4 regions of the Thalassobacillus hwangdonensis genome follow, and region 3 is predicted to be linked to each of the others. Evidence: riboswitches for the same ligand, from Rfam matches in the RefSeq annotation. Region 3 holds a riboswitch; each other region holds the start of a gene.
What was found. A riboswitch is a leader RNA that binds a small molecule or an ion and turns the genes downstream of it on or off. The one in region 3 is predicted to bind S-adenosylmethionine.

Region 1 (5,896 bases), on a different contig from region 3:
TTCTTCTCTCCACCAGAGAATCCTTCGTTCAGATAACGCTGTGCCATATTTTTGTCCATTTCAAGTGTATCCATTGTACCGTCCATTTCTTTAATGAATTTCATCAAAGAAATTTCGTCGCCTTCTTCACGGCGTGCATTGATGGAAGAACGTAGGAAGTCAGAGTTTGTCACTCCGCTGATTTCACTTGGATACTGCATTGCAAGGAAAAGACCTGCAAGTGCACGCTCATCCACTTCCATTTCAAGTACGTCTTTACCATCAAGAAGAATTTCTCCTTGTGTAACTTCATACTTAGGGTGCCCCATGATTGCGGAAGCCAATGTTGACTTACCAGTTCCGTTCGGTCCCATTACTGCATGGAATTCGCCACCTTTAATTGTAAGGTCGACACCTTTAAGAATCTCTTCACCTTCGATTGCTACGTGAAGATCTTTGATTTCTAGAGTAGATCCTGCCATAACTAATACCTCCAATATCTATTGTTGTTCATTTTTTCTTTGATTAAGATCCAGCATCCATTCTCAATCTATTCTCATTACAATCTTATATCATATAGCAATTGATATCAACTCTTTTCCCCTATGCAGACAGTGGTAAAGGGGCAGTGAAATCACTAAGTTCTTTCCTTATTATATATAAAAGGAACATAAAAAATCAGGTGGTTGATTCCACCTGATTCCTTTGTGTTTATTTATGGATTTGACGTCCTGCTTCTGATACCATTCTTCGGCTTGCTTCATATTCTTTCTGACGACGCTTTTCAACTTTCAGCAGCTGATCCACTCCTCTACTGTACTCCGCATAACCCATTCCATGAGATTGTTGCATCGCTTTTTCCATTTCGGAAGTGTAATTCAGCTTCAGTTGGTCGTTGATAATGAATCAATCCTTTCAGAATTTTTACGATATTAAGCGTAACACGGGTATGATACCCGTTACAAAGTGGATATAAACCAATAAATGGTGTTTCCACCTGCGCTATAATATCTATAAATTATATAGCGAAAGCATTGATAGTATTCATGGCATATCTTACGATTTACTCGGAATTGCTACGAATTCACTTAATGAGTCGCGTCATTCAGCTCTTCATATGCTTCTTGAACTAGTGTTACCGCCTGGCTCATAGCTGCGCCACCACCGAAAGCTGCTGCTACTCCACATGCTTCCATGATTTCTCTTTCACTCGCGCCCTGGTCGATACATCCTCTTGTATGGTAGATCATGCAGTATTCATCCTGAGCAACAACACTGATTCCGAGCGCAATCAATTGCTTTTCCTTCTTAGACAGTTCACCTGCATCAAAGCATGCTTCTGTGAAAGAATTAAAATGATGGGCAATATCAGGCATCTTCTCGGTGAAGGTGCCGATTCCATGTTTATATTCTTGCAAGTAGGCTTCTGTAAACGACATTCTTTGTTCTTCCATAAATAAAAAACCTCCCAAGATAATAGATGACTACTGCTAGTATGAGCAATACGTTTCATCTTATCCCGGGAGGAAAGTAAATTATTCTTCAGATCCGCCAGCTGGAACGACAGCTCCGTTATATTCTTCTTTGATGAAATTCTGGATTTTTTCAGATCTCAGCACTTCCACCAATTTTTTCAGTTGTTCATTATCTTCATCTTCACTTCTTGCTGCAATTACATTGACATATGGAGATTCAGGCCCTTCCAGGATCAAGGAATCTTCGGTCGGATTCAGATCGGCTTCGATGGCATAGTTGGTGTTGATCGCTACCAGTGCATTCTCTTCACGCTCATAATTGGAAGGAAGAAGTGCAGCATCGATTCCTGCATCGAACTTCAGGTTCTTAGGATTCTCGACGATATCGTCAACCGTAGCGGTGACTTTATCGACTCCTTCTTCGAGCTTGATAATTCCTTCTCTTTCTAATAATGAAAGAACACGTCCATGGTCTGCTACAGAACGGCTCATCAATACAGTTGTACCTTCTGGAATTTCCTCAAGACTTTTAATGTTTTTGGAGTAGATCCCCATCGGTTCGATATGGATTCCACCCAGGTTGACGAAATCGAAGTCGTTTTGCGCCTTTTGTTCCTCCAAATAAGGGATGTGCTGGAAGTAGTTCGCATCAATTTCACCAGAATCCAAGTCTTTGTTGGGCAGGACATAATCCTGGTATGTTTCGATTTTCAGGTTGATGCCTTCTTCTTCAAGCAATGGTTTTGCCTCTTCCAATACCTCGGAGTGAGGAACACTTGTCGCACCTACGACAAGTTCATCTGAATCGCCATCGGAACTTCCACAAGCAGCCAATACTAAAATCAACAGACTTCCTACAATCAAGCTTAACGTTTTTTTCATTTCTAACTCCCCTTTATAAATATGATTTATCTTTTATCCAATTTTCTGGAGATGAAATCCCCGATGAATTGGAAAATGAATACGATGATTACAATGAGTACCGTTGCAACAAACACGATATCGAAGTCGCTCCGTTGGAATCCATAGAAATAAGCGAAATCTCCTAACCCCCCGGCACCGATAATTCCTGCAACAGCGGTATATCCGATTAATGCAATGGCTGTTACTGTAAGACCAGAAACGAGTGCAGGCATCGATTCCTTCAATAACACCTTGAAAATGATTGTGGATGTCTTAGCACCCATTGCTTTGGCAGCTTCTAATACTCCTTTATCGATTTCCTTCAAGGCGATTTCAACCAATCGTCCGTAAAAAGGAGCTGCACCAATGATCAGGGCAGGTATAGCTCCTTTTGGCCCTCGGATCGTACCCATCAGAAAATCGGTGAACGGAAACAAAAGAAGGATCAGGATAATAAACGGGATGGCACGGAATACATTGACAATGGATGCTGTAATACCATTGATGACTTTGTTCTGCCAAAGCCCACCTGGTGAGGACAGATATAGAGTAAGACCAAGCAAGATTCCGAATATCAGTGTTCCCAGAAGTGAAACAAGTGTCATGTACATTGTTTCATTCGTCGCTGTAATGAGATCCTCGACCTTCACGTTTGGGAATAGGTTTTCAAGCATTCGGGTTCACCTCTACTTCTACAGATGTTTCTTTGATGTATGCGATGGCACGGTCGGTTTCCTCTGAATCTCCGGTAACATGGACGATTAATGTGCCATACGCTCCTTTTTGTGTCTGGGTGATCTTCCCGTGAAGAATATTGATATCGACCGTGAAGTTCCTGGCAAGCTCGGTGATCAGCGCCTGGTTCGTGTTTTCACCGACAAAATGAAGCTTGAGAATTTTGCCGGAAGCATAGTTCTGATGAATCAACTCCAGTGAATGCGCTTGCTCTGTATCTCCCATCACCTGATCTACGAATTTTCGTGTGACGGGCTTTTCCGGATGGAGAAAAACATCCAGCACATCTCCTTGCTCCACAACTTTCCCATCTTCCATTACTGCCACGCGGTGACATATCTTCCGTATGACATGCATTTCATGGGTAATCAGGATAATCGTCAATCCTAATTTCTTATTGATATCCACCAGCAAATCCAGAATGGAATCGGTGGTTTCGGGATCAAGCGCAGATGTCGCTTCATCGCATAACAATACTTTCGGATTATTTGCCAGTGCTCTCGCTATCCCCACGCGCTGCTTTTGTCCGCCACTCAACTGAGAAGGGTAGGCATTTTCCCTGCCACTTAAGCCGACGAGTTCAATCAGTTCCTGTACTCGTGCATGTCGTTCCTCTTTGGGCATCCCTGCTATTTCCAATGGAAAGGCGATATTATCTTTTACTGTTCTTGACCATAGCAAGTGAAAGTGCTGAAAGATCATCCCTATTTCCTGTCTTGTAAGTCTAAGTGCTTTCTTACTCAGCCCGGTAATTTCCTGATTTTCAATGGTCACTTGACCACCGCTCGGTTCTTCCAGACGGTTCAATAGGCGGATGAATGTACTTTTTCCGGCACCACTATAACCGATCACACCGAATATTTCTCCTTTTTCAATGGTCAGGTCCAAGTTGTCGACTGCTTTCACCTGGTGATCCCGACTTTGAAAAACCTTTGATAACCCTTTGATGGTAATCATGTTCGAATGACCTCCTAAAACTAAAAAATGCCTTTCTGTTCAGGAGAACAGAAAGGCATCGTAAAACATAAGGTTCTGTTCTCTCATCTGTCAGAGTCTTTTATACTCTGCAGGATTTGGCACCTTTCCAAGCTGTAACAGCTTGTCGGTTGCCGGGCTTCATCGGGCCAGTCCCTCCGCCTCTCTGGATAAGAGATTTTATTCAATTATCGTATTAACTCGTTAATGCTTTATCTCACTTAAGTGACTAAATTGAATTGTAGCATCGTTTTAAATCTTCTGTCAATAATTTTTGCAAATAAATATTGTTTTGAGATATTACTGGTGGGTGAAAGAACGTCTCGCTTTCCGCGGGGAAGACGGCAAGCCTCCTCGGGCTATGCCCTGTGGGGTCTAGCCAGTCTTGCAATTCCCGCAGGAGTCTCAACGTTCTTTCATCCACCATATGATTAGGTGATTTCTCAAAACCTCCAAATCAATTTTAATTACGAATTTCTTTGATGAGAGTTGATTAAATTAGTTATTTCGAGAAATAAGTTAATCGTGCATAGGTGGGCGGGAAAGGACGAGACTCCAGTGGGAGAAGGAGCTAGGCAAGACCCCGGAAGGCGTAGCCTGAGGAGGCTTGCCAGTTCCCCCACAGGAAAGCGAGTCCTTCCCTGTCGCCCAAACTCTTACAAACGTCTCGAAATTTCCCACGCAAATGATATGAAAGCATTAAAAAAATCTCTTCAAAGAGAAGAGATTCGGGTTCCGTCACTGCTTCTCTCATCTTCCAAAGCTGATCACTTTATGATCGCTTTGCTGGAATTAGCACCGTGTTTGTTTCCAAACCGGTTGCTGGGCTTCGTAGGGCCAGTCCCTCCGCCTCTCTGGATAAGTTCAGATGTCGCTATTCGATTAAGAAATATGTTAGCATGGGATGAAACAACCGTCAACTACTTCTTGTAAGGGGAGAATTAAGATGAAAAAAGCACCGTCATTTTGTTTACCTGAAATAGAGTCAGGACAGCCTCACTGTCTGGACGATTACGCCGGCAAGGTTGTCGTGCTGACATTTTGGGCTTCCTGGTGCCCTGATTGTTCCAGAGACCTTCCCCAAAAAGAACAACTTCATGGTTCGATGGATTCAAACAAGGTTAAATTGATTGCCATCAATGCGGCTTCAAGAGAAAGAGCAATGGAGGAAGGCAGCAAATTTTCTCAGAAATTCCTTAATCAACTTAGTCTCGTAGATAACGATGGCACCTTCTATAAAGCATATGAATGTGAAGGAGTTCCTAGCACGATCATTATCGATCAAGCTGGTAACATCGCCGGACAATTTGGTGATAAAGCAGATTTTCTTTCGATTGTTAGTAAAATCGGTGAATTGATCGACTGAAACTATTTCGCAAGCAATAACAGGGACTCCACAAATAGTACATCTCTGAATGTACCTTTAATCTGTATAATCTGCTTCGGAATACTTGTAAGCTTGCGCCTGCCCTGAAAGATATCAGAAAGAACATCCAGATCCCCTCTCAGAAATATCTTATGGGAAGATGGGAAAGGACATGCATTGATGATAATTTCATTTCGATGAAAACAAACATTCACCGTATCTCTTTTATCACTGATCATCATGGTCAGTGATTTTCCTTTCCATATCGAATTCAATTCCACTTTGTCCAATAATTCCGACTGCCAGCTTTTCACATGTTCCATCAACATAAAAAAACCTCCTGACAGCTTATGAATTCGCTGCCAGGAGATAGGACACCTTTATTCTTCGTACAGAATCGTTCGTTATTTCTCGGGAAATAATCCAAGATTCATACATATTTTGACATCAGCTCATAGAGGTA
Region 2 (5,896 bases), on a different contig from region 3:
GTAGTCGGTGTTGTCAATATGCAGTCTCAGTCCAGCTTTTGGCAGCAGGAAGAGCAAGGAGAAGCTGGTACTGGATCCGGTGTCATTTACAAAAAAGATGGGGATACCGCATATGTGGTCACCAACAACCACGTGATCGATGGGGCTGATGAAATTGAAGTTGTCCTTTCCAACGAAGAACGGGTTAAAGCGGAATTGATTGGCGGAGACTTGTTCACCGACCTTGCCGTATTGAAGATGCCGGCTGATAAAGTGGAAAAGGTAATCGATCTCGGTTCATCCGACAAAATTAAGGTTGGGGAACCCGCGATTGCGATTGGAAACCCCCTAGGCCTGCAATTTTCTGGATCGGTTACAAAAGGGGTCATCAGTGGTAAACAGCGAGCAATTCCTCAGGATTTCAACGGAGATGGTCAGCCCGACTGGCAGGCAGATGTCATTCAGACGGATGCGGCTATCAACCCAGGGAACAGTGGTGGTGCCTTGATCAATATCAAAGGACAGCTGATTGGAATCAACTCGATGAAAATCGCTAGATCAGCGGTTGAAGGAATTGGATTTGCCATCCCGATCGACGAAGCGAAACCGATCATTAATGAGCTGGAGACACAAGGGAAAGTGACTCGTCCATTCCTCGGTGTGGAGGCTTATTCACTGACAGATGTACCTAGCCGTGAATGGGAGGAAACGCTCAAGCTACCTGAAGAAGTCCAAGGTGGGGTCTATATCCGCTCCATTGAACCATTATCCCCAGCAGCTAAAGCAGGGTTGAAAGAGCTCGATGTCATCACGGAATTGGATGGAGAACCGATCCAGAACATCATCGAACTGAGAAAACATTTATATGCAGAAACGAAAGTCGGCGACGAAATGACCGTAACATTCTACCGGAACGGTGAACAGCAGCAAGTAACCGTCACGTTAGCCGCCCAAGATGATTTTTAAGTAAGTAACCTTTCCTGAAGTGGAGATGATCCACATGTCAGGAAAGGTTTTTTTGTGTAAAATAATATCCACAGGTTGTTAGTAAGTTGAGGATAAGCCAAATAGATATAGTAGCGAACATAAATTCCTATACCAAATAGAGAAACTACCTGTTGATATGTGGATAATTTTTGTGGATAAACTGTTTGCAGTGTGGAATAACATGTGAATAATGAGTCATCAACAGGTAATGTGCGTAATTTTGTGGATAAAAAATGAAAGCGTCAAGCAAAGGCAGTAAAGACAGGGAATAGCGAAAATGCACGAAAATATTTTGAAAATTTTTATTGACACCGTTTATTCAGGTGTATTAGTATTAGCATCAACATTAAAAAACGAATAGCAATCAATCTTCTTATCCAGAGAGGTGGAGGGACTGGCCCTTTGATACCTCGGCAGCGGATTTCATGGTGTACCATGAAAAACTGTGCCAATTCCAGCGAGTGCGTATGCACTTGAAAGATGAGAAGAGACGGTACATAGATCATTATGGACCCCTCTTCTTGTTTTTCAGGAAGAGGGGTTCTTTTCGTTTATTTGAAAGGAGTGTACAGCATGATCCACTTTGAGGATGTCAGTAAGGTGTACGAGAACGATGGCAAGGAATTGAGGGCTGTCGATCACGTAGATCTGAGAATCGAAAAAGGGGAAATCTTCGGTGTCATAGGTTTCAGTGGTGCTGGTAAAAGCACCTTGATCCGGCTCGTCAATCTGATTGAGGCACCAAGTGATGGGAAAGTGCTCGTTGATGGGCGTAATTTAGCTGCCTTACCTAAACCAGAACTTAGGAAGGTGCGGAGAAAGATCGGGATGATTTTTCAGCATTTCAACTTATTGGAGTCGAAGACCGTCTATCAGAACGTTGCGTTCCCATTGTCACTTGCGAAGGTTCCTAAAAAGGAGATTGAAGCGCGGGTTACGGAAATTCTTGAGTTTGTCGGATTGGAGGATAAAGCGAAACAGTATCCTGACCAGTTGTCTGGAGGACAAAAGCAGCGGGTTGGTATCGCAAGGGCATTGACCACTTCTCCTGAAATTCTGCTTTGCGATGAAGCAACTTCTGCACTGGATCCGCAGACGACGAAGTCCATCCTGGATTTATTGAAAAGAGTCAGGGATCAGTACAACATAACCATTTTGATGATTACGCATGAAATGCAGGTGATCAAAGAGGTGTGTGACAAGGTTGCGGTGATGGAAAATGGGAAAGTAATCGAGCAGGGAACAATTTTCGATGTCTTTTCCAATCCTGAACATCCGACTACGAAAAACTTCGTTCGCACTGTCATGCAGGATGACATTCCAGCCTCGATCCTTAAGCAGGTGGAAGGTAGAGCAGGAGGACGCCACGTTTACCGGGTAACTTTTCTCAGGGAAACAGCGGGGGAACCGATTCTGTCGAAAACAGCCAAGAATTTCGATGTCGATGTGAATGTGCTTTATGGACAGATTACGGAACTGCAGGGGGTCCCATTCGGCAATCTGATTGTCGAACTTCAAGGAGAAGATGCTGAAATTCTGAGGGCCATCCATTTTATCCAATCCTCGGTGGCAGTGAAGGAGGTAGTTGCAGATGCAGGTTGATTTGAGAGAGTTTTGGCCGAAAATCCTTGAAGCTACCAATGAAACTTTGGCAATGGTAGGCTTCTCATTATTATTCGCAACATTGATCGGACTTCCACTTGGGATTGCGCTCGTCGTGACAAGGCCGAACGGACTGCTACATAACCGTCCGCTTTTCAATGTACTGAACGCTATCGTCAACTTTTTCCGTTCGATTCCATTCATCATTCTGCTGGTGGCAATTCTGCCGATTACGCGGTTGATTGTCGGAACAACGATTGGTACATCAGCGGCAGTCGTTCCGCTCGTATTCTTTGCAGGCCCATACATTGCAAGGCTCGTGGAAAGCAGCCTGCTTGAAGTGAAGCCAGGTGTCGTGGAGGCAGCGGAAGCGATGGGAGCGACTCCATGGCAGATCGTATTTAGGGTGCTTGTGCCAGAAGCGTTAAGTTCACTCATTTTGAACTTGACGATCGCAACGATCGGACTCGTCGGAGCATCGGCGATGGCAGGGTTCGTTGGTGGAGGCGGTCTTGGGGACTTAGCAATCGCATACGGCTATCAGCGATTTGAAACTGAAGTGATGATCATTACGGTGCTGTTGCTGGTCGTAATGGTGCAAGGACTGCAATCCGCAGGAAATCATTTATCCAAAGGCATCAGAAGAAGATAGAGGAGGAAATTACAGATGAAAAAATTAATCGCATTCATTTTGTTAGTTGTCAGTGTTGTATTAGGGGCATGCAGTGATGGTTCTGCATCAGGAAAAGATGACGTCATCAAACTCGGACTGAATGGTTCAGGGGTACCGATTTGGGAGGAAGTCAAGAAAAAGGCGGCAGATGAAGGAATTGAAATCGAACTTGTCGAGTTCTCTGATTATGTACGGCCGAACCAAGCTTTGGCTGATGGAGACATTGACTTAAATGCATTCCAGACCGTTTCTTATTTCGATGCATTCATTAAGGAGCACGACCTTGATCTTGCTCCGATTGGTACGACAGTCATCGCACCGATGGGGATCTACTCTGAAAAATATGAAGATGTGAAGGATATTCCAGAAGGCAGTAAAGTAGCATTGCCAAAGGAAGCGACGAACATGGGAAGGGCATTGCTTTTGCTTGAGCAGGCTGGTCTGATCGGACTGCCGGATGACTTCGATGGTAACGGAGCGATTGAAAAAGTTGAAGAAAACCCGAAAAACCTGCAACTGGAGCCGATTGTTGCCGCACAAACACCACGTGTCCTACCAGATGTAGCGATTTCCATCATTAACAATGGGGTGGCGGTAGAAGCAGGATTCACACCGGTCGAAGATGCGATTTTCATCGAGGATGACACGGCGAAGCCTTATATCAATATCATCGCATCCCGTGCGGATGAAACGGATAAAGAAGCATACCAGACAATCGTCGATATCTATCAGTCGGAAGAAATCGAGCAGGCGATTATTGAGAAGTATAACAATTCCTTGATTCCTACGTTTGTACCTTTGGAAGAAATCGGCTGGTAATGATCAGGGGGCGTTATCATTGTAAGTGTTAGTGTGGTCGGGAAATAACTCGCTTTCCTGCGGGGATCTGGCAAGCTTCCTCGGGCTTTTCGCCCTGCGGGATCTCGCCTAGACCCTTCTCCCGTGGGAGTCTCGTCATTTCCCATCCACACTGCAAATGCATCAATAACACCCCTGTAAATTAAGTTACATGAAGTTTGCTAGTACTAAGTAAGTCATTTCAAGGGGGATGAGTGATGACAGTTATATCGAAGAAGAGTTTGGAAGCTCGGGTTTTGGAGCAGATTGAGGAACAGAAGCAGAAGTATATCCGAACGAGTCACCGCATCCATGATCATCCTGAAATCGGAAATGAGGAAGTGTTTGCATCAGACCTGCTTTGCTCGATTTTGGAGGAGGCGGGGTTTGATGTAAATCGCAATATCCCGGAGCACGAGACCGCCTTTTTGGCTAGGAAAACTTCCGGTAAACCCGGTCCTAAAGTGGGTTACTTAGCTGAGTACGACGCGCTACCTGGGCTCGGGCATGCATGCGGTCATAATATCATCGGAACGACGAGTGTCGCAGCAGCAATCGCAGTTGCACAAGTGATCGATGAGATCGGTGGTGAAGTGGCTGTGCTTGGGACTCCAGCAGAGGAAGGTGGACCAAACGGAAGTGCGAAAGGAACGTTCGTCCGTCATAACTTAGTCCAGGATTTTGATGCTTGTCTGATGGTCCATCCGAAGGGAGAAACGAGCGGTTCCGTGGAGAGTCTTGCTGTAGACCCGCTTGATTTCGAATTCTTCGGCCGCTCTGCTCATGCTGCTGCCAAACCGGAATATGGAATCAACGCACTTGATGCCGTACTACAGCTCTTCAATGGCATCAATGCACTTAGGCAGCATGTGACCGATGATGTCCGGATTCACGGTGTGATCCTCGATGGCGGGCATGCACCGAACATTGTCCCTGATTATGCACGAGCAAGGTTCTATATTCGAGCGGCTACGCGGGAAACATGTAATGACGTGACTGCAAAGGTGAAGCGAATTGCGGAAGGAGCAGCGCTGGCCACCGGTGCTAATCATAAAGTGGAGCTGATTCAGAATCAGGTCGATAATTTCCGGGTTACTCCAAGGTTCGATCAGGTTTTTCGTGAGAAGGTTGAGCTGTTCGGTGAAACGTATGTTGTGGATCGAAAAGACGGAATCGGGTCGACGGATGCCGGGAATATCAGCCAGGTCGTGCCGACGCTCCATCCGTTCATCAAAATCGGTCCCGATACGCTTGTCCCGCATACGAATGAATTTCGCGTGGCGGCGAGGTCGGAATCTGGTGACCATGGGCTGCTCGTTGGTGCGAAGGCACTTGCGTTGACCGGTCTTGCGCTTTGGACAGAAGAAGGATTATTGAATGAAATCAAAGCGGAATATCAGCGGTTGAGTTGATCATTAGTTTGGGCGTACTCCTGTTAGTGGGAGTGCGCCTAAACTGCTTTTAAACAGTAAATTTGTTTGTTTGATGAGAATTGGAGATGTTTTAATTAGAAACCACTCGTCTCTGACCAGTAAATCACCATTTTTAATCAGAAAACCAAAATTTTTAATCACAAAGTTCCATTCTATTACGAATCTTTCCGACTAATTCTTGAAAGGGAGGGAAAAGGACTAGCAGAAGCGAAGTAGTAGGAACAGAATTTTTTATTAGGATGGGATGGAACATGATCATTAAACGAATCATTTGCAACGTACGTCCTGAGCAGCGCCAAGACTTCTCTGAAGCGCAGCAGAAATGGGAAAAGCTGCGTGATGTGGATGGATTCATCGGGCAAATAGGTGGCTGGTGCAAGGAGGA
Region 3 (5,896 bases):
TTTGTTCAAAAAAATCGACGACTAGTGGATCATATAGCTTTCCGGACAGACGCTTTATTTCATCTATTGCATCCCCAGGTGTAATTGGTGTCCGGTATACTCTATTTTCGGTCATCGCATCATAACTGTCACACACAGCGATGATTTTCGCCTCAAGCGAGATATGATCTCCCTCCATCCCACGTGGATACCCGGAACCGTCCAGCCGTTCATGATGTTCCAGGATGATATCAGAAATCGATTCATATGCTGAGCCTACCATCATATTCGCACCATCTACCGGATGCCGTTTAACCTGATTGAACTGACGCTCCGTCAACTTGCCTGGCTTATTCAAAATATGATCTGAGACGTTCAGCTTTCCGATATCGTGTAAAAACGCTGCATGGAACATGTCCTGCAGTCGCTTTGGACCAAACTCCAGCTTTTTCGCAATTTTAATACTATATTTCGCCACCCGTTCACTGTGGTCATACGCAAACTTCTGCTCGCTGTCGACCATCTGGATGAACTCCCATAAGTCCGCCATGCTCTTACTGATCTGATGGAAAATCGGTGCAGTCGTGAACCACAAATAGGTGACGTCCGTAATCGTTTCAAACAGTACGGGCTTTTTCAATCCTCTGGTAGAATAGGAATCATTCGGTCCAAGCTTTACCCGCTTTCCGTCCTCATCCCACTCAATTTCACCTGATAAGATATAAAAGAATTCAAGGGTATTCGGGTCATCATTTGGATAGACGTAGAACATCTTGTCCTTATTGATCGTCTGTTTCATGATTTCCGTTCCGTCACCTTCTTCAAGCAGACGGATACTCGTAGAATTGTTCTTTGCTAATGCAAGCTGTGTATCGTTTTTTATTACGTTCAGTTCTCCCACGAATATTCCCCTTTCCTTCACTTTGCTACCAATTATATAGCAATCGTCAAAAAAGTCTGCAATTCGACACGAAAAGGGGAGTATCCACCTAAAAGAATTAGGTCGAATGACCCCCTGCCAAAAGACACTTATAGTATCGCATTATAAATTTTGCTTAATTGTCGCTCCAATGATTCCATCGGCACAAACCGTGCTTCCCTGAACATTTCCTTACCCTCAAGAAAGACCATGATGACCGGGACGGTAAAAATCGAAAAAGCACCCGCGACTTCCGGAATTTCATCCGCGTCGGCATGCACAGCTTTCACTTCAGGATAGCTTTCAAGCAGCAATTCCACCTGGGGCAGCAATGCATGACATACAGAACAGTTCGGTCTTGATATGTAGACGAGCGCCATCGTATGATGATGGATAGTATGTTCCAATTCTTCCATTGTGTGGACCATCTGCATGGAGGATCCATCCTTTCCTTTAGAGGTGATTGCAATCCTTGATATCATTTTACCCCTTTTCGTCCTGCTATTCACGACATTGACACTTGTTTCTCTTTTACTATACACCTGGAAAAATGGGATCGGTCCCACACCGACATCACGCCGGACCATCAAAAAGGTGTTGGCTTATACAAAAGAGGTGAAGCCAGCGAGCATCGCTGAACTCGGGGCTGGCTGGGGAACAGTAGCATTCGCTTTTGCAAAAGCTTTCCCTGACACTAGGATCACAGCCTATGAAACGTCTCCGGTTCCATACCTTTATATGAAGTTACGACTGCTGCTACAGCCACAGGACAACCTGGTCATTTTAAGGAAAAACTTCCTCACCGAATCATTAGATACGTATGACTTCTTATATTGTTACCTCTATACTGGTGGAATGATTCAACTGCAGGAGAATTTACGAACCTATGAAGGCTGGATTCTATCGAATACCTTCGCCTTTCGTGGTTGGCCTGAATCGAAAAAATCAGATGGGCTTTATCTATATTCAAAAAAATCGTGTGATGGGTAGCCATCACACGATTCCACAAGCAGCAGATCCGTTCTTCTGCAAGTATTTTTGGTGGTATTCCTCCGCATCGTAAAAGGTTCCTGCCTGCGCCACCTCTGTAACGATCGATTTTTTGAATACACCTTTTTCATTCCATTGCTTGATTTTTTCCTCTGCAATATAACGCTGACTCTCATCCAGATAGAAAATGACGGATCGATATTGTGATCCTACATCTTCGCCCTGGCGATTCTTCGAGGTCGGGTCATGACACTCGAAGAACGCATCCACCAGCTGTTGATAAGAAATCACGGAAGCATCATAGTCGATTTTGATTGACTCAGCATGACCGGTCTTCCCTGTTTTTACGAGTTCATAATAAGGTCGGTCCACCTTCCCACCTGTGTATCCAACCTTCGTTTCCACTACGCCATCAATTCGTTCAAACCATGCTTCCACTCCCCAGAAGCACCCTGCTGCAAAAATCGCTGTTGCCATCTTACATCTTCCTTTCGCTACAAACTCCACTTCTTTCCGAGAGATCGTGGCGCTCTTTCTATACGAAAGAACCCCCTTTCTTATCCATAAGAAAGGGGGTCGTAAATGTATGCTTACGATCCTCTCATCTCTCAGGAATCACTAGGTTCCTGCAGGAATTGGCACCGTTCAGATCGCGATCGATCCGATGGTTGCCGGGCATCAAAGGGCCAGTCCCTCCGCCTCTCTGGATAAGAAGTTTATGTTGTATTTTTAATATTTAATTGGAATTATACATGCCTTCAACAGTCCTGTAAAGCCCAAAGCTTAGAATTTGAGATAAATAGGCACATCAAGCGTATCGTTAAGCCCCACCCCCTCTTCCGTGTTAAACTGACAGCAAGTTTATGTAAAAAATCAAAAGAGGTGTCCCATATGAAAATTGAAATCTGGTCCGATATTGTATGTCCATTTTGTTATATAGGTAAGCGTCGTCTAGAAGCAGCTTTAGCTGATTTCGAAGGAAAGAATCAAGTCGAAATCGAATTCAAAAGCTTCGAACTGGATCCTGGTGCAGAAAAGAACACCGAATCTGTCATGTATGAACGATTAGCGAGCAAGTATGGCACAAGCATTGAACAAGCGAAGCAGATGTGTGACAACATGGTGGAGCAGGCAAAAGGTGTAGGACTCGATTTCCGATTTGATGATGTCATCCCAACCAACACACTCGATGCCCACCGTCTCACTCACCTTGCTAAAGACAAAGGTGTTGAAAAAGAAGTACACGAGCGCTTCTTCCACGCCTACTTCACAGAAGCCAAGAACATGGGAGACCATGACACACTTACGGAGCTGGCTCTGGATGCAGGTCTGGACGAAGCAGAAGTCAGAGAGGTGTTAGCTAGCGAACGTTATACCGATTCTGTCCGTAAAGACGAAGCTGAAGCCCGCACCATCGGCGTACAAGGTGTTCCATTCTTTGTCATCAACCGGAAGTACGCGGTTTCTGGCGCACAACCGGTCGATGTCTTCAAAAATGCACTGAGCAAAGCATGGGACGAAGAACAGCAACAGCCCGTGTTTGAAACGGTGTCATCCGATAATGAAGCAACCGGCGTATGCACGGACGACAGTTGCGACATTCCGAATGATCAATGACAGGGGACCTTAAAAAGGTCTCCTTTTATATTATGAGCAACATGCTGATTTAAGCCCTGAAAATTTTATTCCGTGGCAAGCATAGCCGCCACTTCTTTCACATAAAATTCAGAGAATCGAGTTCTATGTGGAGGGGGTGGACGGATGGCGGATGACAAGCAGCTTGAGCATGAGTCCAATTTTCTCGAAAAGGACCAGACCTTCGCGGAGAAATTCCACCGTGAACGATTCACGGAAAACATTCCGGTAGATTTATTGGGAGAAGACTTACGAAAATTAAAGAAGTTGACGAACAAAAAACGGAAGAGGTCAGGTGTGAGATGATGTCAGACAGTCACCATTATGGATGAAATACTCGGCACTTTGCTACTCAAAGCAGCCGGGTATTTTTTAATGGAATAATTCAGCTTCGTATCCCGCAACCTATAAGGAAGTAAATGTGAAAAGGGGTACGAGAATGAGCTGGATTGCAATCATTCCGTTCTTAGTCGTGGTAGCTGCGGCCATTTGGACGAAACAAGTCATCCCAAGCCTATTGTTCGGTGTCATTGTCGCAGGATATTTGACTGAGCCGGACTGGCTCGGCGGCATGACGACAACACTGAGTTTCATCATTGAAGGGCTGACGGATAAAAATAACCTGAAAATCATCCTGTTCCTGTACGGTTTTTCTGCTTTGATAGGATTGATTAAGATGGCAGGTGGCATCAAAGGATTCGTCCAGCTTGCCACTGAAAAAATCACAGATAAACGCGGTGCTTTCACGCTTACATGGGTTTCCTCAATTGGAACGTTCGCCGCTCCCAGCTTCCGGATTGTGACAATCGGCCCGGTGATGAAAGCAATGCTTAAGAAAATACCGATGACGAAACAGGAATTGGGGTTCGTCATCGAAACAACGGCTGCTCCTTTGGTCGTTTTGATTCCTGTTGCCACCGCGTTTGTCGGCTACATGACCTCCGTCATCGAGTTGTCCCTCCAGCAGGCAGGGACGAGTGGAGACGCATACATGCTGTACATTCGCAGCATTCCGTTCAACTTTTTTGCCATTTCCATGCTCCTGATCGGTTTTTACCTAAGCTTTTTCCATCGATCGAAAAAACAGGCCACCGATGCGGAAAATCCAGAAGATGAAGAACAGGATGACTCATGGGAGGACTGCCACCCATGTGTAGCCAAGGACTTGCCCGCCAAACCTTGGAATCTGATCCTGCCACTGGCCAGCGTCATCCTGCTGACATTTTTCCTCATGTACATGCTCGGGTTGAAAAAGGACGAAACCGGACTGCAGGCGCTTATCAATGCAAACGTGTTGGATGCAATGGTACTGGCTGTTGTGCTTACGTTGATCTGGTTCGTCGTCTATTTGAAGATCAGCGGCCAGCCTTTGAAAAAAATGATGGAATTCCTGATTGATGGCGGGAACGATATGATGGGCGTCATTCTGCTGTTGGCGATGGTGTGGGGATTGAGCGCAGGATCGGAGGCATTGAATTTTTCCGAAACGATCGCTTCATGGTTCGAATGGATCCCTGGTGCTTTCGTCGCAGTCCTCATCTTCCTGATCGGATGCAGTCTCTCCTACTTCATCGGATCCTCCTGGGGCACTTGGGGCATCCTCATGCCAGTCGGCGTTTCCATCGCAGTTGCAGCAGGCAGCTCCCTTCCCATCGTCATCGGAGCAGTCTTTGCCAGCGGGACGTTCGGCGCTTTCTCCTCTCCGCTTAGTGATAATACGAATACGACTGCCGGAATTTTGAACCTCAATGCGATCAATTATGCGAAGTTCAAACTTAAGCCTGCGTTGATTGCAGGCGGAGTAGCAGCGGGGCTGTATTTTGGTGTATCATTTTTTATGTAAAAAACCCACTCTTAAAAAAGAGTGGGTGATGTGTTATCCACAATTTGACGAAACTCCATTACAATTCGCAGACACACTTCCTGAAATGGTTACTGTACCATCATCATTTTGCGTAGCAGTTACATCTGAAATTGTAATCAAGCTACAAACGTCCAATTCTTCTGGACACAATGGTGGTTCACCATTTGGACATGTCGGGCAGATAAATTCTACAGGTATTGTCACATCACAGCCAAGTGCAACACGCTGTTCTTGATCCCCTTCACATCTTGTGAACTCAACGGAAGTCAAAATTGACAAGTTACCAGTGATGATTCTCAATGGAACCATTATTTCACAGACTTCTCCACAAACTTCGATAAAGGACACACAACTGGAATCTGTACACACTAGTGTATCCGTACAAATAGCTGCAAGTGCTGTTTCCTCATCTAAGACAAAGTCATCACAAGGAACTTCAATTGTACACTCGAAATCCTCTGTATTGTCACAATCCGTTGGGCACTCTCCGGTTTCACATTCGGACAGAC
Region 4 (5,896 bases), on a different contig from region 3:
TAGGACGGATGAACATCTGACGGGCAAACAGGTTATGCCAGGCAAACTCGTTCACGACCTTGATCGGAAGTCGGTAGTTGGCATCCGCTCCTGCGAAACCATTGAATACGAAAACTTCCTCTTTTTCTTTTAAGTAGTCGACCACTTTATGGTAAAGTTTTAAGAAGACATCTTCATCTATGGATCGGTTGACGGTTCCCCAGTCTACTTTATCTTTGGATACTTCATCTTCGACGATGAATTTATCCTGAGGAGAACGTCCAGTGTATGTCCCGGTAGTTGCGCGCACAGCACCTGTGGCTGTGAGAACGCCTTCATTTCTTTCTAAAACGCTTTCAATTAATTGAGGAACGGATAAGTTCGTTTTTATATTTTTCTGTAGTAATAGCTCGGATAATTGAGACAATTGATTGATCGTACTCATTGCGATAACCCGCCTTTGCATTCATATTTTAAACTTGCGAATTCATGTACTGTTAAAATCTGATTATTAGTATAACACATTCAACTCAATAATCCATACTAATATCAGATTTTGAAATATTTTTTTTACAACTACCCGTTTCTATTATAATGAAACAAAGCAGAGGTGAAAACATGCAGAAATCACATGTACTTTATGATGGTCATTGTTATTTATGCCAGCAGTCGAAGCGGATCTTTCAGAAGCTGGATTGGATCGGGAAATTCGACTGGGTCTCCCTTCAGCATTATGAAAGACAATTTCCAATAAGTGAAGAAAAAAGCGCTGCAATCAAGCGGGAACTGCATGTGATCTTACCTTCTGGAAAAGAGTTGTCAGGTTATGGTGCGGTAGCTTATATGCTGACCAGATGCCCACTAACATTTCCGCTGGGTCTGATCGCTTCCATCCCTGGTGCAGGCTTGATCGGTAAACCGCTCTATCGCTTTATTGCGAAGAACCGTTATCGGATGTTCAAAGACAAATGCGAAAATGGTGCATGCAATATTCACGACAGATGAGGTTTCGTTGACATCAGACGACAATTTGGGTACGATAAACAGCGAACGGATACTCTCTTATCCAGAGTTGGTGGAGGGACAACAGGCCCGAAGAAACCCAGCAACCATCACGTGAGGTGAAACGGTGCTAACCCTGTAGCAAGGATAACTCCTTGAACGATAAGAGCGAAAGGAAACGGACCCCTTTCCTCAATGAAGGAAAGGATTTTTCTTTTTATTAAAGGAAATGACTGAATGTGTGCCCTTGTGCACCTGATATCCTATAAAACTCTACTGCTTATGTATATGTCAAATGCCCTGTAGCGTGTTTGCGTTGGCGACATATACTCAAAAACAGCAGGAGAAGGTTAGTTTTTCGTGAAGCTTACTTGGAGAAGAGTTCCGTCTATTATATTTGTCAACTCATAAAGGAGGAGTTTGTTAAATGTCTGCAAATCGCCGACTATTTACATCAGAATCAGTTACGGAGGGTCATCCGGATAAGATCTGTGACCAGATCTCTGATGCTATTTTAGACGAAATCTTGAAAAATGACCCGAATGCACGGGTAGCTTGTGAAACGACGGTTACCACTGGTCTTGTGCTTGTAGCGGGAGAAATAAGCACGAATACGTATGTTGATATTCCGAGCATTGTCCGTCAGACAATCCGCGATATCGGATACACTCGTGCGAAATACGGCTTCGACGCAGATACATGTGCCGTATTGACTGCAATTGATGAACAATCGCCGGATATCGCCGGTGGAGTGGATAAAGCACTCGAAGCACGTGAAGGTACGATGACCGATGATGAAATCGAAGCTATCGGCGCCGGGGACCAGGGTTTGATGTTCGGATTCGCCAACAATGAAACTGATGAATTGATGCCGTTGCCGGTATCCCTTGCACATAAGCTATCCAAGCGTCTATCTGATGTGCGTAAAGACGGAACTTTGGAATACTTACGTCCGGATGGAAAAACACAGGTAACGATCGAGTACGATGAAAATGATCAGCCATTGCGTGTGGATACGATTGTCATTTCTACGCAGCATGCAGAAGAAATCACACTCGACCAGATTAAAAAAGATTTGAAATCCCATGTCATTGATGCAGTCGTTCCTGAAACGTTAATTGATGACAAAACGAAGTACTTCCTGAATCCTACCGGCCGCTTTGTCATTGGTGGACCACAAGGTGATGCAGGTTTGACAGGACGAAAGATCATCGTTGATACGTATGGCGGAATTGCTCGTCATGGTGGAGGTGCATTCAGCGGGAAGGATGCGACGAAGGTCGATCGCTCCGCAGCTTATGCAGCTCGTTATGTAGCGAAAAACATCGTAGCAGCAGGTCTTGCGGACAGCTGTGAAGTGCAGCTTGCCTACGCAATCGGAGTAGCACAGCCTGTTTCCATTGCTGTTAACACGTTTGGTACCGGCAAAGTAAGCGAAGAGAAGCTTGTTGCTGAGATCCGCGAACTTTTCGACCTGCGCCCAGCAGGCATCATCAAAATGCTTGATCTTCGTCGTCCGATTTACCGTGACACAGCCGCTTACGGTCACTTCGGTCGTACAGACATCGAATTCCCATGGGAAAAGACCGATAAAGCAGAACACCTGAAAAAATTACTAGGCTAAACCAAAAGCATGACCCGACAATTCATTCGAATTTGATCGGGTCTTTCTTTTTATTTATAGAGGTCAAATATAAATACATATAGGAAGGGTCTCATTAGGGAACAAGGACTTCAGTGAACAATTGGTGGGATGGAAGGGGAACGAGGAGACTCCCCCGGGAATGGATTGGCTGGCAAGACCCCACAGAGCGACAGCTCGAGGAGGCTTGCCGTCATCCCCGCAGGAAAGCGAATCGTTCCCCTTCCATCCCGGCTCTGTATTAACACCTGAGGTTATTGCTGGACAAAGTACGAGGAAGTGCCGGGGAAAGTGAGTAATTATCTGAACCTCCATACTCTGATAACCAAATCCAACTGGATTTATTCTTGAGATTTTCGTTTTGGACATGCGTTTTATGGGAAAGCTGAAACTGGATAGTTACGGATGTTCTTCCTATATTTTTATGTGCGTTTTTGTGATATACTGCTAAAGTTAAAATGATTCACTGAAGAAAGAGGGGCCTTTAACTATGTGTGGTTTTATCGGTTTGATACGTAACAAGCCAGGTCTTCCAAGTGAAGAGGAAAAAAGCTTATTCAAACAACAGAATGATTTGATTACCCATCGCGGACCTGACGATGAGGGATTTTTCCATAACGATTACATTTCTTTCGGATTCCGCCGCTTAAGTATCATTGATATCGAGAGTGGTCATCAGCCATTAAGCTATGATGATGAACGTTACTGGATGATTTTCAATGGAGAAATATACAACTATGTAGAGCTGCGTGAGCAACTGATCGATTCAGGAGCTACCTTTGCGACTGAATCTGATACGGAAGTCATCGCGGCACTATTCCATAAGAAGCGCGAACATGCATTCAAGGAATTGCGCGGAATGTTTGCGATTCTGATCTGGGATAAACAAGAAGAAACACTGTATGGCGCGAGAGACCAATTCGGAATCAAGCCTTTGTTCTATTCTGAGGCAGAAGCAGGTACATACTTTGCGTCTGAAAAGAAGAGTCTTACAATGACAGATGAAGAGAGCGAAGAGGTAGACACGGATGCGCTGCACCATTACCTCAGCTTCCAATACGTACCTGAACCTTATACAATGACAAAAAACATCAACAAAGTGGAGCCGGGGCATTACTTCGTCAAAAAGCCTGGAGAAGCGGTTCGTTTCGAACGATACTGGCATGCTACGTTCCAGCCGAAACTGATGGAAAAGAATGACTGGATTACGAAAATCCAGGATGTCATGTACGATTCGGTAAGCAAGCATATGCGTAGTGATGTACCTGTAGGTTCATTTCTTTCCGGTGGCATCGATTCCTCCATCATTGTAGCGATGGCTAGGGAATTCAATCCGAATATCAAGACATTCTCCGTAGGTTTTGAGCGGGAAGGCTTTTCAGAAGTGGATGTGGCTAAAGAAACTGCCGCAAAGTTGAATGTCGAGAACCATTCCTATATGATTACGCCTGAAGAATACGTTCAGAAGCTGCCTAAAATCATGTATCATATGGATGATCCATTGGCAGATCCAGCATGTGTGCCGCTTTATTTTGTTGCGCGTGAAGCGCGTAAACACGTTACAGTTGTTTTATCAGGAGAAGGATCGGACGAATTGTTCGGCGGTTACAACATTTATCGTGAACCGGAATCGTTGAAGATGTTCCAGTCCATTCCTGAACCAGCAAAGCAGCTGCTGGCGAAAGTGGCAGAAGTTCTGCCTGAAGGAGTGAAAGGGAAGAGCTTTCTTGAACGTGGTACGACACCGCTTGAAGAACGGTACATCGGAAACGCGAAAATGTTCGAAGAAGCTGAAAAACGCAAGCTGATCAAGGATTATCGTGAATTATCCTATCAGCAGGTTACGAAACCATTGTATAAACGTGCGGAGCATTACGATCTCGTCAATCAAATGCAGTATGTCGACATCCACACTTGGCTGCGTGGAGATATCCTGTTGAAAGCAGACAAAATGACGATGGCAAACGCTCTTGAACTTCGTGTACCTTTCCTTGATAAAGAGGTATTCCAGGTGGCGCGTGAAATCCCTGTCGATATGAAAATTGCTGACGGAACAACGAAAAGCATCCTCCGTCAGGCATCGAGAGGCATCGTACCTGATCACGTGCTTGATCGTAAGAAACTCGGCTTCCCAGTACCAATCCGTCACTGGCTGAAGAATGAACTGAACAGTTGGGCGAAAACGCTCATCCATGAAAGTGAAACAGGTCATCTGATCCATAAAGACTACGTGCTGAACCTTCTGGAGGCGCATTGCCAAGGTAAGGGTGATTACAGCAGGAAGATATGGACTGTGCTTATGTTCATGCTATGGCACCAGATTTTTGTTGAGCGTCGCTACTCAATTGAAGAATTGATCAATGAAGATAAAACAGAAAGCAAGCTCACGTATTCTTGATCGTGATTGCTTGCTTTCCCATCTGCGCCCAGGCTTCTTTGAAGTCATCGATGGGCGCTTTTTTATTTTTACCTAAAATCGGATCATTGAAGTAAATAAACTTTTCGTCATATCCGGTAACTAATACCGAGTGTTCCTTATAGGTGATCTGGATCGATCCCTGAGGTGTTTCCCATGTTTGAAAATATTTCTCCGGCAATTTCCTATAGGTCGTGTTGGTGATGATCCAGACAGGCAACCCATCGTTCAGGTAGTTGAGGATATAGTTGAAATCCTGGCCGGTGAAATCAACTACTCTTTCTCCTGCATACTGGCTCGCAAGTTGGAAAATCGGTTTATGGTACACACCAAGGCCCGGCTTGTCCAAAGTGTACATATCACCAACAAAGCCTTCGTTTGGATGACCATACGTAATTTTTCCTTCTGACTTTTGATAAGGAGCCGGGTTTTTTGTCACTTCAGCCGCAAGCTTCATTTTATCCGTTTGGATATCGTGATAATTAAGCAGCATTGCGAGACTCGTCACTTCACATCCACGTGGAAGCTCAGGGTATTGATTGATCAATGGAGCTTCAAGTTTGATGGATTTCTTCAACTTATACTGATTGATCAAAGGGTGATCCTTCGGCGCTTCTTTCATTTCTTTTATGCCTTCGAGTTGTTGATCTGTTTCTTTTGGAGATAATGCGGCCAATACAGTTGTGCTGTGCTGGTTCAATAACAATACCGCCAACACTAAACTGCAGACACCGAATAAGATGCTGTACCGTGTAGAAAGCTTTTTGTAGTGGTTCCTCTTCTGAAATCGATAGAGGAAGAGCGCCACTGCAAAAATAGTTGCGAATGCCCATAAGCCTATAAGCATGTGAGACCTC

Region 1: it holds a riboswitch for S-adenosylmethionine, as region 3 does, so the genes downstream of both, ACFQ2J_RS14890 (methionine ABC transporter ATP-binding protein) here and msrA (peptide-methionine (S)-S-oxide reductase MsrA) in region 3, are expected to answer to the same signal.
Region 2: it holds a riboswitch for S-adenosylmethionine, as region 3 does, so the genes downstream of both, ACFQ2J_RS09715 (methionine ABC transporter ATP-binding protein) here and msrA (peptide-methionine (S)-S-oxide reductase MsrA) in region 3, are expected to answer to the same signal.
Region 4: it holds a riboswitch for S-adenosylmethionine, as region 3 does, so the genes downstream of both, metK (methionine adenosyltransferase) here and msrA (peptide-methionine (S)-S-oxide reductase MsrA) in region 3, are expected to answer to the same signal.

What each region holds. Positions count from the first base shown of each region.
Region 1 covers NZ_JBHTKL010000005.1:1,092,163-1,098,058, reverse strand. The annotation lists gene sufC (Fe-S cluster assembly ATPase SufC) at 1-461, opposite strand, end outside; gene ACFQ2J_RS14910 (hypothetical protein) at 691-831, opposite strand; gene ACFQ2J_RS14905 (carboxymuconolactone decarboxylase family protein) at 1,068-1,433, opposite strand; gene ACFQ2J_RS14900 (MetQ/NlpA family ABC transporter substrate-binding protein) at 1,515-2,336, opposite strand; gene ACFQ2J_RS14895 (methionine ABC transporter permease) at 2,363-3,031, opposite strand; gene ACFQ2J_RS14890 (methionine ABC transporter ATP-binding protein) at 3,024-4,049, opposite strand; SAM riboswitch class I at 4,130-4,244, opposite strand; SAM riboswitch class I at 4,815-4,932, opposite strand; gene ACFQ2J_RS14885 (TlpA family protein disulfide reductase) at 5,014-5,433, shown strand; gene ACFQ2J_RS14880 (hypothetical protein) at 5,436-5,762, opposite strand; gene ACFQ2J_RS14875 (thioredoxin family protein) at 5,864-5,896, opposite strand, start outside.
Region 2 covers NZ_JBHTKL010000005.1:105,980-111,875, forward strand. The annotation lists gene ACFQ2J_RS09710 (S1C family serine protease) at 1-945, shown strand, start outside; SAM riboswitch class I at 1,337-1,453, shown strand; gene ACFQ2J_RS09715 (methionine ABC transporter ATP-binding protein) at 1,540-2,568, shown strand; gene ACFQ2J_RS09720 (methionine ABC transporter permease) at 2,558-3,220, shown strand; gene ACFQ2J_RS09725 (MetQ/NlpA family ABC transporter substrate-binding protein) at 3,236-4,060, shown strand; gene ACFQ2J_RS09730 (M20 family metallopeptidase) at 4,297-5,490, shown strand; gene ACFQ2J_RS09735 (YdbC family protein) at 5,763-5,896, shown strand, end outside.
Region 3 covers NZ_JBHTKL010000006.1:203,948-209,843, forward strand. The annotation lists gene ACFQ2J_RS16540 (HD domain-containing phosphohydrolase) at 1-880, opposite strand, end outside; gene ACFQ2J_RS16545 (thioredoxin family protein) at 1,009-1,332, opposite strand; gene ACFQ2J_RS16550 (hypothetical protein) at 1,331-1,888, shown strand; gene msrA (peptide-methionine (S)-S-oxide reductase MsrA) at 1,892-2,365, opposite strand; SAM riboswitch class I at 2,487-2,602, opposite strand; gene ACFQ2J_RS16560 (DsbA family oxidoreductase) at 2,780-3,505, shown strand; gene ACFQ2J_RS16565 (hypothetical protein) at 3,650-3,829, shown strand; gene ACFQ2J_RS16570 (Na+/H+ antiporter NhaC family protein) at 3,963-5,366, shown strand; gene ACFQ2J_RS16575 (hypothetical protein) at 5,400-5,896, opposite strand, start outside.
Region 4 covers NZ_JBHTKL010000005.1:1,166,244-1,172,139, forward strand. The annotation lists gene pckA (phosphoenolpyruvate carboxykinase (ATP)) at 1-424, opposite strand, end outside; gene ACFQ2J_RS15315 (thiol-disulfide oxidoreductase DCC family protein) at 598-984, shown strand; SAM riboswitch class I at 1,039-1,150, shown strand; gene metK (methionine adenosyltransferase) at 1,409-2,605, shown strand; gene asnB (asparagine synthase (glutamine-hydrolyzing)) at 3,114-5,021, shown strand; gene ACFQ2J_RS15330 (C39 family peptidase) at 5,008-5,886, opposite strand.